One region of the Weizmannia sp. FSL K6-0777 genome, then DNA from elsewhere that is predicted to be linked to it. Evidence: riboswitches for the same ligand, from Rfam matches in the RefSeq annotation. Region 1 holds a riboswitch; each other region holds the start of a gene.

What was found. A riboswitch is a leader RNA that binds a small molecule or an ion and turns the genes downstream of it on or off. The one in region 1 is predicted to bind S-adenosylmethionine.
Region 2: it holds a riboswitch for S-adenosylmethionine, as region 1 does, so the genes downstream of both, NST70_RS03070 (methionine biosynthesis PLP-dependent protein) here and NST70_RS14925 (YezD family protein) in region 1, are expected to answer to the same signal.
Region 3: it holds a riboswitch for S-adenosylmethionine, as region 1 does, so the genes downstream of both, NST70_RS04005 (O-acetylhomoserine aminocarboxypropyltransferase/cysteine synthase family protein) here and NST70_RS14925 (YezD family protein) in region 1, are expected to answer to the same signal.
Region 4: it holds a riboswitch for S-adenosylmethionine, as region 1 does, so the genes downstream of both, NST70_RS02075 (bifunctional homocysteine S-methyltransferase/methylenetetrahydrofolate reductase) here and NST70_RS14925 (YezD family protein) in region 1, are expected to answer to the same signal.

What each region holds. Positions count from the first base shown of each region.
Region 1 is NZ_CP151971.1:3,110,660-3,114,874, reverse strand. It holds gene NST70_RS14935 (ATP-binding cassette domain-containing protein) at 1-695, shown strand, start outside; gene ssuE (NADPH-dependent FMN reductase) at 716-1,255, shown strand; gene NST70_RS14925 (YezD family protein) at 1,344-1,523, opposite strand; SAM riboswitch class I at 1,640-1,746, opposite strand; gene NST70_RS14920 (bifunctional GNAT family N-acetyltransferase/carbon-nitrogen hydrolase family protein) at 1,888-3,432, shown strand; gene NST70_RS14915 (AEC family transporter) at 3,558-4,215, opposite strand, start outside.
Region 2 is NZ_CP151971.1:662,790-667,004, reverse strand. It holds gene metC (cystathionine beta-lyase) at 1-547, opposite strand, end outside; gene NST70_RS03070 (methionine biosynthesis PLP-dependent protein) at 544-1,659, opposite strand; SAM riboswitch class I at 1,737-1,856, opposite strand; gene NST70_RS03065 (ABC transporter permease) at 1,965-3,104, opposite strand; gene NST70_RS03060 (ABC transporter ATP-binding protein) at 3,095-3,991, opposite strand; gene NST70_RS03055 (KpsF/GutQ family sugar-phosphate isomerase) at 4,194-4,215, opposite strand, start outside.
Region 3 is NZ_CP151971.1:893,152-897,366, reverse strand. It holds gene NST70_RS04010 (homoserine dehydrogenase) at 72-1,055, opposite strand; gene NST70_RS04005 (O-acetylhomoserine aminocarboxypropyltransferase/cysteine synthase family protein) at 1,314-2,612, opposite strand; SAM riboswitch class I at 2,716-2,823, opposite strand; gene cls (cardiolipin synthase) at 2,923-4,215, opposite strand, start outside.
Region 4 is NZ_CP151971.1:430,614-434,828, reverse strand. It holds gene metH (methionine synthase) at 1-291, opposite strand, end outside; gene NST70_RS02075 (bifunctional homocysteine S-methyltransferase/methylenetetrahydrofolate reductase) at 551-2,386, opposite strand; SAM riboswitch class I at 2,454-2,555, opposite strand; partial or broken gene NST70_RS02070 (IS1182 family transposase) at 3,194-4,215, shown strand, end outside.

The DNA of each region.
Region 1 (4,215 bases):
ATCGCATCCTGCGCCATCTTCATTTAAAAATAAGAAAAGGGGAATTTGTTGCGATTGTTGGGAGGAGCGGATGCGGCAAAAGTACGCTTCTCAGGCTGCTTTCAGGACTTGAAGCGGCAAGCGGCGGAAAAATCCTTATAAACGGGGCGCCTTTATCCGGCAGAAACGGATCGGCAAAAATGATGTTTCAGGACGGCCGCCTGCTCCCATGGAAAACCGTGCTTCAAAATGTCGGGCTTGGCCTTGCGGGCGACTGGAAGAACAAGGCACTTGAAATGCTTGGAAAAGTCGGGCTGGAAGGGCGTGCAAATGATTGGCCTTCGTCTTTATCCGGCGGCCAGAAACAAAGGGTGGCACTGGCGAGGGCATTAATCCATGAGCCGGACATCCTTCTCCTCGATGAACCGCTTGGGGCGCTCGATGCATTAACCCGGATTGAAATGCATGCGCTGATCCAGTCGCTTTGGCTTGAAAAACATTTTACGGCCATATTGGTGACACATGACGTGGAAGAAGCAGTCGCCCTTGCCGATCGGGTAGTGTTAATCGAAGAAGGGGAAATTGGGATGGACTGCCCGGTAAAACTCCCTTATCCGCGGAAAAGGGACCACGCCCTCTTTGCAGCAACGGCCAATCATATTTTAAACCGCATTTTAGGGAGCGGCCACCCGGTTTTGCATGCAATGAAAAATTAAGGAAGAAATGGGGGATTCATATGGCGGAAAAAATAGTACTGCTGAACGGGAGCCCTTCTGCGTATACGAGATTAAATGGGATCCGTGATTATATCAGGGCCGGGTTAAGGGGGCACGGGTACGAACCGGAGCTCATCAATATCCGGGAACTTCCGGCCGGCGATTTAATGCATGCCCGGCAAAGCCCGCCCATCACCGGGGCATTAAGAAAAGTGGAAGAAGGCGATACGATAATCATTTTGACACCGGTCTATAAAGCGTCTTATTCCGGACTGCTCAAGACGTTTCTGGATCTTTTGCCGCAAAATGGCTTATCCGGCAAACAGGTGCTGCCGCTCGCCATGGGCGGCACATTCGGCCACTTGCTCGCGCTCGATTACGCCCTGAAACCGGTCTTGGCTTCGCTCGGGACAACTTGCATTGAAAAAGGGGTGTTCATTCTCGACCAACAAGTGAAAAAAAAGGATGGGTTTTATGAACTCGACCGGCAAGCGGCTGGCCGCCTGAATGCTGCTTTAAAAACAGCATTTCCGCAAATTTCCATACCGCTGTACTCTTAAACAAATCCGGCATTTGGACGATATCCAAATGCCGGCATTCGTGTAGCACGAACAACGGGAAAAGAGATAACCGGAATGCCGGCGCCCGTCATCCCATCTTTTGTTTGGGAAGTGCCGCTTTTTTCTTTTCCAGTGCAAACCGGACTTTCTCGGTTGTTTCGATCTGTGTGATGTTTCCTTCATGGATCGAAATGACCACTGTTCCAAACTCCAGTTTTTGCAATGATTCCATAATGCGGGCTACTTTCGTTTCATCAATATGAGCCATTTTTCATACCCCCCAAAATAAATTTCGTGTGTGCGTGGTGGTCCGGCCGGCCATGCGGATGATCCAAAAAAGAAAGGCCCCCTTCAAGAAAAGTTAAGAAGAGGGCGAGGCTCCTTAACTTATCTTCCAAGCTTGGCGCTTGCTGGAATTAGCACAGTATTCCCAAAAAGAATCTGTTGCTGAGGTTTCCTCGGGCCAGTCCCTCCCCCTCTCTTGATAAGCTGTATAGAAATAATTTGTTAAAACTATGATAAATAATATTATTCCGATTTGTCAACTTATATTTTCGGCATTTCAGCTGCTTTTCGGGCAAAACCGATTCGGATAGGGTATGATAATAGAAAAAGTGTGTTAAGGGTGTGAGATTGTGCCAGAGACAGATGTATCCAAGTTTGAGAAGAAAATCGAGGTGCGGAACATCCGCTTTGAAGACATTGATGATATTATGGCATTGTCGAAAAAATGTTTTCCGGGGATGGAGCCGTGGAAACACGAGCAGCTGGAAAGCCATATCCGGATTTTTCCGGAAGGGCAGTTTTGCGTGGAATACGAAGGGAAAATCGTCGGTTCCTGCTCCAGCTTAATTGTCAATTTCGATGAATACGAAGACCAGCATACATGGGATACGATCACTGCGAACGGCTACATTACCAACCATAATCCGCACGGGCTCAACCTGTACGGCATTGAAGTGATGATCGACCCGGAATACCGGCGCATGAAGTTCGGGCACCGTTTGTATGAGGCACGGAAAGAGCTTTGCCGGAAAATGAACCTTCAAAGCATCATCATTGGCGGCCGGATTCCGAATTACAGCAAATATAAAGACAAAATGACCCCGCGCGAATACGTGGAAGAAGTCGAGATGCACAATATTTATGACCCGGTTCTGTCCTTCCAGCTGCTTGAAGGGTTCCAGATTATGCGGATCAACAGGCAGTATTTGCCGGATGATACAGCATCCGCTTCATTTGCAACGCTTATGGAATGGCATAACGTCGATTATTTGCCGAAGTCCCGCCGTGTCTATCATGCTTCGTTCCCGGTCAGGATTACAGCGATCCAATATATGATGAAAAAAATTGATTCCTTCGATGATTTTGTCAGACAGGTAGAATATTATGTCGATGTGGCCGCGGATTTCGGTTCTGATTTCGCCGTTTTTCCGGAAATTTTCACCACACAGTTGATGTCCTACCTGGAAGAAAAACGCCCTGACCAGGCAGTGCGCCGGCTTTCCGGGTACACAGACCAATATATTGAACTGTTTACAGAGCTTGCCGTACGCTACAATGTCAACATTATCGGCGGGTCCCATTTTGTGGAAGAAGACGGGGGCATTTACAATGTCGCTTTTTTGTTCCGGCGCGATGGGACGATTGAGAGGCAGACCAAACTCCATATTACGCCAAATGAGCGGAAATGGTGGGGGATCGCGGAAGGAAACGAACTCAATGTATTTGATACGGATTGCGGGAAAATTGCGATTCTGATTTGCTATGATATCGAGTTTCCGGAGCTGGCCCGTGTCGCTGTCGACCACGGTGCGAACATTATTTTTGTCCCGTTTTGCACGGACGACCGCCAGGCCTATTTGCGCGTCCGCTACTGTGCACAGGCGCGGGCCATTGAAAACCAGGTGTACACCTGTATTGCGGGAACAGTCGGCAACCTGACCCACGTGGAAAACATGGATATCCAGTATGCCCAGTCCGGGATCTTTTCTCCCTCCGATTTCGGTTTTGCCCGCGATGGCATTGTCGGGGAATGCGATCCCAATGTCGATACCGTCGTTGTCGGCGATGTCGATCTTGAGAAGCTGCGCCGCAACCGCAACAGCGGCTCCGTCCGGCAACTGGCCGACCGGAGAAGGGATTTGTATCAGATTAAGATCAACACCAAGGCCTGAGCATGACGGACTGGACGCAAGACCGGCCGGGCAGCCGCCAAGTGCCTGAACGGCTGCTCGGAAAAACCGGATACCGCATCAAAAAACCGCTTAGAGGATGGAAGCTCTAAGCGGTTTTTCATGATTCAGGCGATCTTCAGCACGACCATCAGGCTGGTCATCAACACAATGCTGATCAAAATGGACAACGAGTTAAACGTGCTGGACATGGCGACATTGCCGCCGCATTTCTGGGTAAATGCCGTGCAGACGGCGGAAATCGGCGCAAACGCGATAATCACGAGCACGAGCCGAACTTCAAGCGGCAGCGGCAGCAGGAAATAAAAGAATGCTGCAAACAGGATGGCCATTCCGTAACGGATGATAACGGCTTTTAAGATGCCCGCAACCTGGCTTTTTTCAAGCCGGAGTTCAAAACCGATCCCGATCATCAGCATGGCCAGAAAGCCGTTTGCCTGTCCGACGATTCCGGTAAATGTGGTCACGCCTGCCGGCAATGTAATATGCAAAAGCGACAGCGCAAGCATGATCAGATAGGTATCCATCGGGATGGATGAAAACATTTTTTTTAGGTAAGATGCCGCATTTGTTCTTTCGTTGTTGGCAACGGCGGAAGCAATCGAATATGTGCCGCCCGTGCATAAAACCGAATTGCCGGCATCGAACAGGCAGGTTGCCACTACACCAACGGGCCCCAGGAAATTTTGTACATAGGGGAGCGTAAAACAGCCAATATTATAACCAGAATAATTGATCATGTTAAAGGCTTTTTCCATATGGGTA
Region 2 (4,215 bases), 1.1 Mb from region 1:
GGGCAGGCGTTAAAAAGGTGTTGTCGACAAAGGTGAGCGCCCCGGTTTCCTTTGCCAGTTCACTCACCGCACGGATATCCGTCACTTTTAAAAGCGGGTTTGAAGGGGTTTCCACATAAAAAGCCTTCGTGTTCGGGCGGACGGCCTGCCGCACTTCTTCAAGGTTGGTCATATCTACAAATGTATGTTCAATACCAAGCCGGGTCAGGACTTCTGTCACCATCCGGAACGTGCCGCCATACACATCTTCGGTGATGACAACATGGTCGCCCGCCGACAAAAGCAGAAACGCGGTTGAAATCGCCGCCATCCCGGAAGCAAACGCGAAACCTTTGACACCGCCTTCGAGTTCGGCGATGACATCCTCGAGCGCTTCCCTCGTTGGATTGAGCGAGCGGCTGTAATCGTATTTACCGAACTGGTCAATGTCCGCCTGGTGGTATGTCGAAGCATGCTGGATCGGTACACTCACAGCACCGGTCGCCGGGTCTATTTTATGGCTGTTATGTAAAAGCCTCGTTTGAAAAGAATAATCTTCATTTGTCATCGTGTTTGCACCCCTTCGTGAATGTTGGCAAAAGCTTTTTCAATATCTGCAAGCAAATCGCGTTCATTTTCAATTCCGACTGAAAAGCGCAAAAGGCAATTGTCTACGCCTGAAGCAATCCGTTTTTCTTCCGGAATGTCGGCATGCGTCTGTGTAGCCGGGTAAGTGATAAAACTTTCCGTCCCACCGAGGCTTTCGGCAAATGTAATCAAAGACAGGCCGCGTAAAAACGGGTCGACCCATGATTCTTCTTTTACACGGAAAGAAAGCATCCCGCCGCGGCCCGGATACAGCACATCTTTTACATCCGGATGCGCGCTTAAAAATGCCGCCACAGCTTTTGCATTTTTTTCGTGTTTTTCCATCCTAAGCGCCAGCGTTTTCATGCCGCGCATCAGAAGCCACGAATCAAACGGACTGAGGGTGGCGCCGGCACCGTTATGGTACAGAAAAAGCTGCTCGCAAAGTTCAGCACCCTTTGCCACGATCAGACCGGCCAGCACGTCGTTATGCCCGCCAAGATATTTCGTCGCGCTATGGACTACAATATCAGCGCCTTCTTTAATCGGCTGCTGCAAAAGCGGGGTGTAAAAAGTATTGTCTACAATCAGCAGGATTCCGTGCCTTTTCGCAATTTCAGCCACTGCGCCGATATCCGTCTGCTGCATGAGGGGGTTTGTCGGCGTTTCGAGGAAAATGGCTTTCGTTTTCGGGGTGATTTCTTGTTCAATATTTTCCGGGTTGCACGTATTCACGTACTTACAACAAAGCCCCCATTTTTTATATCCCTGCTCCAGCAGGCGGTAGGTGCCGCCATATAAATCATCACTCACAATCCACTCATCGCCGGCCTGGAACAAAGATAAAACAGTGAAAATCGCAGCCATGCCGGAACTGCACGCAAACCCGCGGTCCCCGCCCTCCAGATCCGCAATCGCTTCTTCAAGCAACTGGCGCGTCGGGTTGCCGGTACGGGAATAATCGAAACCGGTTGACTGCCCAATGCCTTCGTGGCGGTAAGCGGTAGAAAAATAAACAGGCGGGTTCACCGCACCTGTCACGCGGTCACTGCGATTTCCGATTTGTGCAAGTTTTGTTTCTGTATGATACATGATGGACACTCCCTCACTTAAAATCAAAAAGCCTTCTCCAATAAGAAGAAGGCCATTCCTTTCGTGCATGAACCATCTTCTTATCTTTCAAGTTATGATCCCATAACTTGCAGGACTTAGCACCTTTTCAATGCGTAAAAGCATTGAAGGTTGCTGAGGCTTCATCGGGCCATTCCCTCAACCTCTCTTGATAAGAAAATACCAATATGAAATTTGCCATCAACGCCGCAAAAGAAATTACACAACGAACCTAAAAATTGCTTACGTTCAATTTATCCCTTTTTTTCGGATTCGTCAAGCTTTTTTTAAATTTTGTTTTTCTTATGGATAATCCATATGGTGAGAAAATAAAACAGCAATGATGAAAGGAGAAGCGTAATGACTCCGTCTGTAGTATTGATATACTCATTCCTGAATTTTGCTGCACTTTCTCCATTCACTATATTCGGCACATCCACAAATGTAAAAGGGATAATATGCATAACAGCATACAACTTTGTCTTAAATCCGCTCATCATTTCCTCAAAACAAAAACAAGCCACCAAAACGAGCATCAGAAGCAATTGATTTCGAATAAAGGTATTTAAAAACTGTGTGAAAACAGAAATAAATAATAGAAGACATAGAATCAATAAAAGCGATCTGCCCAAAAACCGGGTTATTGAAATCCACAATACTTCTGTCCCGTTTAAATTGATCGCCACAGGGTACTTCCAACTGCCCAAATGGCTTATGATGCTACCAATAATGAGCGCAACAACCAGGATAACAATCGTAATGGCAAGGCTGTAAACAAATGAAGTGAAGATTCTCGTATCCAATATTTTCTTGAGTTTCACTGGCAAAACATTTACAAATTGATTAATACCGCCTTGTTTGTCTCTTGTTGAAATATCACCAATTAAAACAGCAATGAGAAGAGGCATTAAGAACGGGAATACGTAAAAAAGAATGCGATATGTAAAGTTAATACCCGGGGTTTCGTATGACTCTATTACCGGATGAATATTTTGTTGAAGCAGAATGGTATTGAGCTGTATTGCTTTTTCTGTCTGCGGAACAATTTTTTTATCACTGAAAACCATTTTTCCAGCATTAATATTGGCAATTAATTTTTTATCTAAAGCGATCTGCAATTTTAGTTCTTGCTTCCAATCCCCTGCTTCATGAGCTTGTATTTGTTCGGTTCGAAGGCGTAATTCCTCCTGCAAACCCGCAATCGCTTTCTTCTTTGCTTCACTCTTATTTGGATTTGATTCCATGTGTGAAATGGCATTTTCCAGTGAGGATTTGTTATGCTGATATTCATTGAGCGGGTCCGTTCTCTTTGCTCCTACAAAAGTAATTGCAAACAAAATGAAAACAATCAAAATAGCAGCAATAAAAACAGTCATATTTTTTTTATTTCTAATGAATCGCAATGTCTCTAACTTGATTAGCCCCATTTATCTTCACCTTCGTATATTTCCTCATAAATTTGTTGGCTGCCTTTTTGCCCAATGAAAAATGATTTAAATTTCATGTCTTGTTCGAATGCCTGATTTACCACAAAGGAGCTTTTACTTGAATCTATCTCCGCCCATACTTCATTGGCTGTGGCATTTTTAATCTCTTCATCTTTAAACAGGGAAAGAACTTTATCTGCATCATTCCCATTCTCTAGCTTAATGATGATGTATTTATTAAAGTCCGGATTATTTTTTCTGCTTTCGTAAACCATTCTTCCTTGCTTTAAAAAGATGACACGATCACATAATTCATCAACATTGTTCAGAATATGGGAAGAAAATAATACAATTTTATTTTCGTCTCTAAGTTGCTTAATGGATTTGCTTATCAGTTTAATATTGGATGGGTCCAGCCCATTCATCGGCTCGTCCATCAATAGCAAATCACAAGAACTGATCAAGCACATCCCAAATAGCAGCCTTTGCTGCATGCCAAGTGAATATTTTGAAACCCTTTTGTCGATATAGGAACCCATGCTTAATTTTTCTATAACAGCGTCACATTCTTGTTTGCTCTCCCATAATCTTTGTACAAGTTTTAAATGCTCTCTCCCTGTTAAATTTGGATACAATACTGTATGGTCTTGCAAAAAAAATATTTTTTTAAGGATTTTTTCCCGATGCATCTTATAGTTCATGCCGTAAATACTGATTTCGCCTTTTGAAGCAGGAATCAGGTTGGATATCGCATTTAAAAGCGTCGTCTTGCCGGATCCATTTGGAGCAACCAGGCCAATAATCTCCCCTGGTTCAGCAGAGAAACTTATATCTTCCAAAATTTTCGTCTTCTCTATCTCTACTGACACATTGTTTACCCTTAACAAAACAATCCCTCCCCCGTTAATTCACAAGATCTTATCACCTATTTTAATAGGCCGCAGCGCCATTGTCACCGAAATTTTTGCGTGGTGTCACCGAAAAAACAAACTGCTGCTGCGCAAATATTGGCGGCAAACACCAAAAAAAGCGGTATTCTTTATGAATCCGCTCTATCCATTCAAAAAAATTTTTTTCTTGTTCTTTTGCTTATATAGTCTGGACCAAATCC
Region 3 (4,215 bases), 1.4 Mb from region 1:
TTCTCCCCCCTCGCTAAAATGGTATCTTAGCATCGCAAAAAATATACGTTTCCTTATCCGGAAAAACCGGATCACGAAACGGCGTCCAATTGCAAAACGGGCCGGTAACCCGCCGCAAAGTCTTCAATCATGGCGCTTGCCGTCGGAAATTTCCCGGCACCCGGACCTGTAAGGGTAATTTTTCCGATCAGGCTGCCGTAAATCGTGACGGCATTGTTGACGCCTTCCACCGCATAAAGGGCGTGTTCGGGAGGGACGAGGACAGGCTTAACGGATGCTTTCAGCGTCCTGCCATCACGGTATATGTCCGCAATATGCTTATAACGGAGTCCCTTCCGATCCGCTCTTTCAATATCCGCAAGCGAGAGGCCGCCTATCCCTTCAACTTCTACTTTCTCCCAGTTCGGCTGGGTTCCGAATACGAGCCGGCTCAGGATCATCAACTTACAAAAGGCGTCCTGCCCTTTTACATCATTGCCCGGGTCAGCTTCTGCATAGCCGTGCTGCCTGGCGATTTCCAACGCTTCTTCAAATGGAAGATGTTTTTCACGCATTTCCGATAAAACAAAATTGGATGTGCCGTTTAAAATCGCCTGTACACGCTGGATGTCATTGACCTGAAGCTGCTGGGAAATCGTCCGAATCACAGGGATGCCGCCTGCGGTTGTCGCTTCGTAACCGACAAACACGCCTTTTTCTTTCGCTTTTTCAAGCAGCACATTCCCATATCGTGCAAACATGACTTTATTGGCAGTAATGACGTGGCAGCCTTTTTCAATCGCTTGTAAACAGTAGGAAAAGCCTGGTTCTTCCCCGACAATCGCTTCAAACACGACTTCAAGATCGGGAATAGCGAGAATTTCCCGGAAGTCCGTCGTGACGAGCACAGAACTGTCAATGTTCCGCTTTTTTCGGGGGTTTTTGATCAGAACCGCTGCAATCTCTACCTCGGCATGCAGCTTTTCTTTCAGCTGCTCGCGGTGGGTCCGGACCGCTTCGTACACGCCCTGGCCGACCGTTCCAAAGCCGAGCAGCGCTGCTTTAATCACCCTCATTTATCCAAAAACCTCCCTATATATAGCGTCTTTCGCCTCTGAAGCGTTTTGTTCATTTAAAACGGTCAAGCGGTCCGACAGTATTCGGTGCAGCCGGTATCCATAAGCTCCCGATCTGGATCAGGTATGCAGACCGTCCGGGCCGCAACATTGTTCAATGGGATCAGCCCAGAACGGTTTCGTATAAGTTTTCCGGATCGCCTGTTGGCATTCGCCATGGCGACCTTCGCACGAATCTGCCGGGCCTGCTCCCCGCTTTTACCGGGCTGTAACGGCTGTTGCTTTTGTAATGGCCTGATCCAGGTCAGCTGTCAAATCTTCAACGGCTTCGAGCCCGACAGACAGGCGGATTAAATCGCCTGTAACCCCTGATTTTTCCAGTTCTTCATCGCTCAGCTGCGAATGCGTAGTCGTTGCTGGGTGGATGATCAGCGATTTCGCGTCGCCGACATTCGCTACATGCGACCACAGCTTAATATTGTCGATCACGCGCCTTCCTGTTTCCCGGCCGCCTTTGACACCAAAGTTGACAATGGAGCCGTAGCCGCCGTTCAAATATTTTTGCGCCAGCTCATGGGACGGATGGTCTTCAAGTCCCGGATAATTGACCCATGCAACATCTGGATGGTTTTTCAGAAATTCCGCGACTTTCAATGCATTTTCGTTATGCCTTTCCACACGCAGATGCAGCGTTTCAAGCCCTTGCAGGAATAAAAAGGCGTTGTCCGGACTTAAAGTCGGCCCGAAGTCGCGCAAAAGCTGAACACGAAGTTTTGTGGCGAACGCAGCCTGTGCCGTGTCGACGCCGTAGCGCAAGCCGTGGTAGCTCGGATCCGGTTCACTAAAGTCCGGAAATTTGTCTGTGTTCCAGTCAAAACGCCCGCCGTCAACGGCAACACCGCCGATCGCCGTTCCGTGCCCGCCGATCCATTTTGTCGCCGAATGGACAACCACGTCCGCGCCCCATTTGATCGGATTCGCGCCATACGGAGAAGCAAACGTGTTGTCGACAATCAAAGGAATACCGTTTTCATGGGCCACTTCCGCCACTTTTTCCACGTCGAGCACCTGCAGGCTTGGGTTGCCGATAATTTCCGCGTACAATGCTTTTGTTTTCGGGGTGATCGCCTGGCGGAACGCTTCAGGGTCGGACCCATCCACAAACTTGACGTTAATGCCATATTTCGGCAATGTCACAGCAAACAAATTATAGGTGCCGCCGTAAAGATTGCTGGCAGATACGATGTCATCACCCGCACGCACGATGTTCAAAATGGAAAAGGCAATGGCCGATGCGCCGGATGATAAACCGACAGCCGCTGTTCCGCCTTCCAGTGCAGCAACACGTTTTTCAAAAACATCCACAGTCGGATTGCCGAGACGGGAATAAATGAAACCTTCTTTTGATAAATTGAAGACGCCCTCTGCATGTTCTGTATCCGGAAAAACGTAAGAAGTCGTCCGGTATACCGGTACGGCGCGCGATCCTGTCGCCGGGTCCGGTTCCTGGCCGCCGTGCAGCAATAAAGTTTCCGGTTGTAATGATGGTTGTGTCATTTTAAAGCCTCCTGATTTTTTAAAATTTTTCCGTGAAAGATGGAAGAGGAAGTGAAAAAACCCTCTTCGTAAGGGAAGAGGGTTACAATGTATGTAAGTTCCTCCCTTATCTTTCAGACGCATGTCTGTAGGAATTAGCACCTTTTCAGGCAAATGCCTGAAGGTTGCCGGGCTTCGCAGGGCCTAGTCCCTCCGCCGCTCTCGATAAGAGTTTCTTTTCATAATTCAATTTTGAATGACTTATTGTTTAAGATTATAGAAGACCAATGGCAAACCGTCAACCTTTTTTTGAAAAAATTTTCTTTTTCTTCTACAATATTGGCGACAATAGCCGGGAAATGGACTCTTTAAACCGCACATAAAGCGGCCGGTTCTGGTAATCATGGAGCGTTAATTCGGTTGATTCGGCCATATCGTCCCGGAAAACGCCGGCAAGTGTGCCGGAAAGCTCACGGTCGTACAGCAAGGCGTTCACTTCAAAATTGAGACGGAAACTGCGCACATCGATATTGGCCGTCCCAACGGAAGCAATTTTCCCGTCTACGACAATCATTTTCGCATGGATGAACCCTTTTTGATAAATGTACACTTTGACGCCCGTTTTTAACAGCTGGCCGATGTTGGAAAGCGTCGCCCAGTAGACAAACATATGATCCGGTTTATTTGGAATCATAATCCGAACATCCACTCCGGATAAGGCGGCAAGCGTCAGCGCATTCAGGAGGCTGTCATCCGGAATAAAATATGGTGTTTGTAAATAAATATATTTTTTGGCGGAATTGATCATTTTAATATAGCTGTTTTTAATCTGCTCCCATTCAGAATCGGGGCCGCTTGAGACGATTTGGATATCGGTTTCACCCTGCGATGGGATGACCGGGAAATAACGTTCTTCATCTCTTACATCGTGCGGTGACGCCTGATTCCAGTCCAAAATAAAGCGAGTCTGCATGGCATAAACAGCACTCCCTACAATCCGTAGATGCGTATCCCGCCAGTAACCGAATTTCTTATTCAGACCAAGATACTCATCCCCAACGTTAAAACCGCCGATATATCCGATCTGCCCATCAATAATCGCCAATTTCCGGTGATTCCTGAAATTGACGCGCAAATTGACGAGCGGGATCCGGGCAGGAAAAAAGGACGCCACTTCCCCACCAGCAACAACAAGCGGCCGGAAAAATTTGCGGCGGAACAGCATTCGCGACCCCATATCATCATAAAGCAGCCGCACCTTTACACCTTCTTTTGCTTTTTGCGACAGCAGTTCAATCAATTCCTGGCCGAGGCGGTCATTCCGGAAAATATAATATACAAGATGAATACTGTCTTTTGCATTCCGGATGTCTTCAAATAAAGCCTCGAATTTTTTCCTGCCATCTGTAAAGATATCGACGTGATTGTCCTGGGAAAGAATCGCCCCGTCATTCATCAGCAGCATATAAACGAGATCCTTGTACTGGATTGTCCGCTCATCATGAAACGGGAACCGGTTTTCGCGCAGCAGTTCAATTTGCTGCTGGGAAATTTCCTTAATGCCGATCTTCTCCTGTACCTTCCAGTCAAAAATTTTCCGGCGGCTTAAATTTTGCCCGAATAC
Region 4 (4,215 bases), 910 kb from region 1:
TTCGATGTTGATTTTTTCAGCAAGGTGCCCGAGGCCGTACTCGTTAAGAACGATGGACGTTGCGCCAAAGGTATTAGTTTCGATGATATCGGCCCCCGCCTCGAGATATGCTTCATGGATCGAGCGGATGATATCGGGCGCTGTGAGATTCAAGTATTCATTGCAGCCTTCGTATGCTTCGCCGCCAAAATCCGCCGCGGTAAGGTGTTGCTGCTGGATCATCGTCCCCATCGCCCCGTCAAGGATGAGAATGCGGTTTGCAAGCTGCTGTTCAAATAACGTTTGCCCCATGAAAAATTCCCCCTTTGGTTGTACGTTTGATATTGAGATTGCGACGTACGGTAACATTTGGTACCTGGCTGGGTCGCGTTCCGATGCTGGCGGCGCCGGTGCCACTTTTGATTGAGTTTAAAGTGCATGCATCTCGCCGGGGCTGAAGCCGGCCAAGGTTTCGTTTTGCCTTCTTGAGCTCTTTTCTTAATCTTGCAATTGGACAGTGCTATCAAAGTTTCACTTTAATGAATCCGCCTGTACTTTTTTCGTTGCAGTCTCAGACAATGCCTGCGCCTTGCACTGCTGTTTTTTCGTGGATATAGCGCGTGCATTCCACCGTCAGTTCGTAGCGTTCGAGCGGCGTAATTAAGTAAATGCCGTTGAAATAGCCGAGGGCCGCGTCGATCAGGGTACGGCTGATCGCAAGGCTTTCTTCACGCGCTTTCGCAGGGTCGCCATTTGTTTTTTCCATCGCCGCCAAAATTTCATCCGTCAGTTTGATGCCCGGCACTTCATTGTGCAGAAAGACCGCGTTCCGGTAGCTGGTAAGCGGCATAATGCCAAGATAGATCGGCGCGTCCAAATGCTTCGTTGCTTCATGGATTTGCTCGATTTTTTCCGTGCTGAACACAGGCTGGGTGATAAAATAATCGGCACCGTGGCGGATTTTGCGCTCCAACCTCCCGACCGTTTTATCAAGATTGCGGACGTTCGGGTTAAATGCAGCCGCGACGGAAAAATTCGTTTTCCTGTGAAGCGATTTGCCGGAATGGGAAATGCCATCATTGAATTGCTTGATCATTGCGATCAGTTCCATGGATGACAAATCGTATACGCTCGTCGCTCCCGGGAAGTCGCCGATTTTTGTCGGATCCCCCGTGATGGCAAGCACCTGGTCAATCCCGAGCGCAGCAAGGCCCATTAAGTGCGACTGCAGCCCGATCAAATTACGATCACGGCATGTAATATGAACAAGCGGCCGGATGCCATGTTTCTCTTTTAAAATTGAAGCAATCGCTGTGTTGCTGATGCGCGGGCTTGCAAGCGAGTTGTCGGCCATTGTCAAGGCATCGATGCCGGCGTCGTGCAGCGCTTTTGCCCCTTCAAAAAAGCGAGTCGTGTTCAGAGTTTTCGGCGTATCCAATTCGACAATGACAGAGCGGCGCTTTTTTACGATTTCATGCAACGGTGGTTCGTGCTGCGCCGGGGCGGCTGCGATTTCAATTTTCGGTGGGCGGACCGTTTTTTCTGTGACAGGCAAAAGCCCCTGCACCCCGTCTGCGATTGCTTTGATGTGAGCTGGGGTCGTGCCGCAGCAGCCGCCGATCAGGCGCACACCCTGTTCGACCAGTTTTTCGGCGCATGTTTTAAAATAATCGGCGTTATTTGTGAACGTGAACCGGCCTTCCTCGTAATCTAAAAGACTCGCATTCGGGTATGCGGACAAAAAGGCACGCTTCGGTATCGGGATTTCTTCGAACGCCTGGATCATGTGGTGCGGGCCGAGCCGGCAGTTCAGGCCGGTCACATCGGCGCCGCGGTTTTCAAGTTCCTTGAACGCGTCGCGGACCGGGGTTCCGTTTTGGAGCACGCCCGGTTCGATAAGCGAGAACTGGGCGATGACCGGGACATCCGCTTCTTTTTTCGCAATGTCAACGACCGTATACAGTTCTTCCGCGTCAAAATACGTTTCCAAAAGCAGGGCATCAACTCCTTCGTCCAGGAGGTGAAAAATCTGCTCGCGGAACGTGCGCTTGATTTCGGCAAGTGTTGCTTCGGTTTTGCGCTGGCCGCGGATGCCGCCGACCGTGCCGAGTATAAATGTGTCACGGTTTGCCGCTTCTTTTGCGATCTGGACAGCCGCTTTGTTGATATCTTTTACTTTTTCTTCCAGGCCATACTGTGCCAGCTTGATATAGTTGGCGCTGTACGTGTTTGTCTGGATGACCGATGCGCCTGCTTCGATATAGGCGCGGTGGATCGCGTGGATGTCTTCCGGATGGGTCAGGTTGAATGACTCATAACATGTGTCGGCGCCGTATGCATATAGCAGTGTCCCCATTGCCCCGTCTGCAACAAGGATGCGGTTTTTTAACGTTTCGAGAAGGTTCAAATTTTTACACTCCCTTTGAATGATATGAAAAAAGCCTCCCAGAAAAGGAGGCAAGATGACAACATTCTCCTTATCTTTTCAGGTATACCTGTTGGATTTAGCACCGTGCCGTATGGGCTGGTTGCTGAGGTTTCATCGGGCCAAGTCCCTCCGCCTCTCTTGATAAGGCTATTCGATTGAACGTACTTAAAATTTTGACTTATTTATACTTTACACTTTGCCGGGTGACATGACAAGGGGGAAATTGAAATTCATATTGGATGCGGTTTCGTCCCTTTTGTCTAATTGGCTTTCTTTTGCCTTTTTGAGCCCTCCAAAAGGACAATTTGCTCCCGGTACGGCTTTCTTTTGTCTTTTTGAACCCTCCAAAAGGACAATTTGCTCTTGGTCCAGCTCTCTTTTGTCTTTTTGAACTCTCCAAAAAGACAATTTGCTCCTGGTCCGGCTTTCTTTTGTCTTTTTGGGCCCTTCAAAAAGACAATTTGCTCTTGGTCCGGCTCTCTTTTGTCTTTTTGAGCTCTCCAAAAGGACAATTCGCCCCTGATCCGACTCTCTTTTGTCTTTTTGAGCCCTCCAAAAGGACAATTCGCCCCTGATCCGACTCTCTTTTGTCTTTTTGAGCCCTCCAAAAGGACAATTTGCTCCCGGTACGGCTCTCTTTTGTCTTTTTGAACCCTTCGGGACCACTGAAAAAGTCAATCTGAAAATTCAAAATAATTATATGTACAATAAATTGAAAAAAATACCCCCAGTATTTGGTATAATAAAGTTATACTACAAACCAAAACCAAACTGGGGGTATCTATCATGCTTAAAGAAAAAGATAATCAATTAAGCATCTATTCCATATTATACGATAAAATTCCTGAAAATCATACACTTAAATTATTAAGAGATGAAGTGGATTTTAGTTTTATCAATAAAATGCTTGAAAAAACTTACTGTAAAGAATATGGAAGGCCAGCAAAAGAGCCCGAACTTATGGTTAAAATCTTGGTGTTACAAAAACTCTATGACTTATCTGATGAGAAAGTTATAGAAAATTGCTCATTAAACCTTGCATATATGTATTTTTTAGGAATCAATCCGGAAGACGACCTCCCTCACCCAAGTCTTTTGGCAAAATTTCGTAAAAGTAGATTAGAAGGCAATCTCACTATAGATGAAATTATTATTGAAATCATAAACCAATGCATTGAAAAAGGAATTTTACAAAAGGTTTCTGGTATAACGATTGATTCCACTCATACAGAAGCCAACACCAAAAAATATAGACCGGAACGAGTCATGAAACAATTAGCGAAAAAAATCTTTAAAACCGTTAAAGAAGAAAACGGAGAAATACCAAGTGAAATCAACCAAGAAATCCCTGATTATAAAGAAATAGAAAACCATGATGAAGCTAGAAAAACAATGAAGTCCTATCTTGAAGAAACGGTATCAAAGGTAGAAGAACTAGTTGAACTGGAGAAAGCACCTGAAACAAAAGCACTCGTTAATAATGCGAAAGAAATTTTAGCAGACCCGAAGTTTATGGAGCAAAAAGGGGTACGATCGATTGTCGACCAAGAAGCGAGAATAGGGTATAAAAGCAAAAATGATCCTTTCTTTGGTTATAAAACGGAATTTATGATGACAACAGAAGATCGAATGATTACAGCTGTTCATACTGGTAATGGAGCTTATGTGGATGGAACGAAGTTTGATGAATTATTAGAGTTAACCAAGAAAACGAGAATAAAAATACCAGAAGTATATGGTGATAAAGCCTATTTTAAAAAGCCAATCTTAGACAAAATCTCTGAACTTAAAGCAAAGGCATACATCCC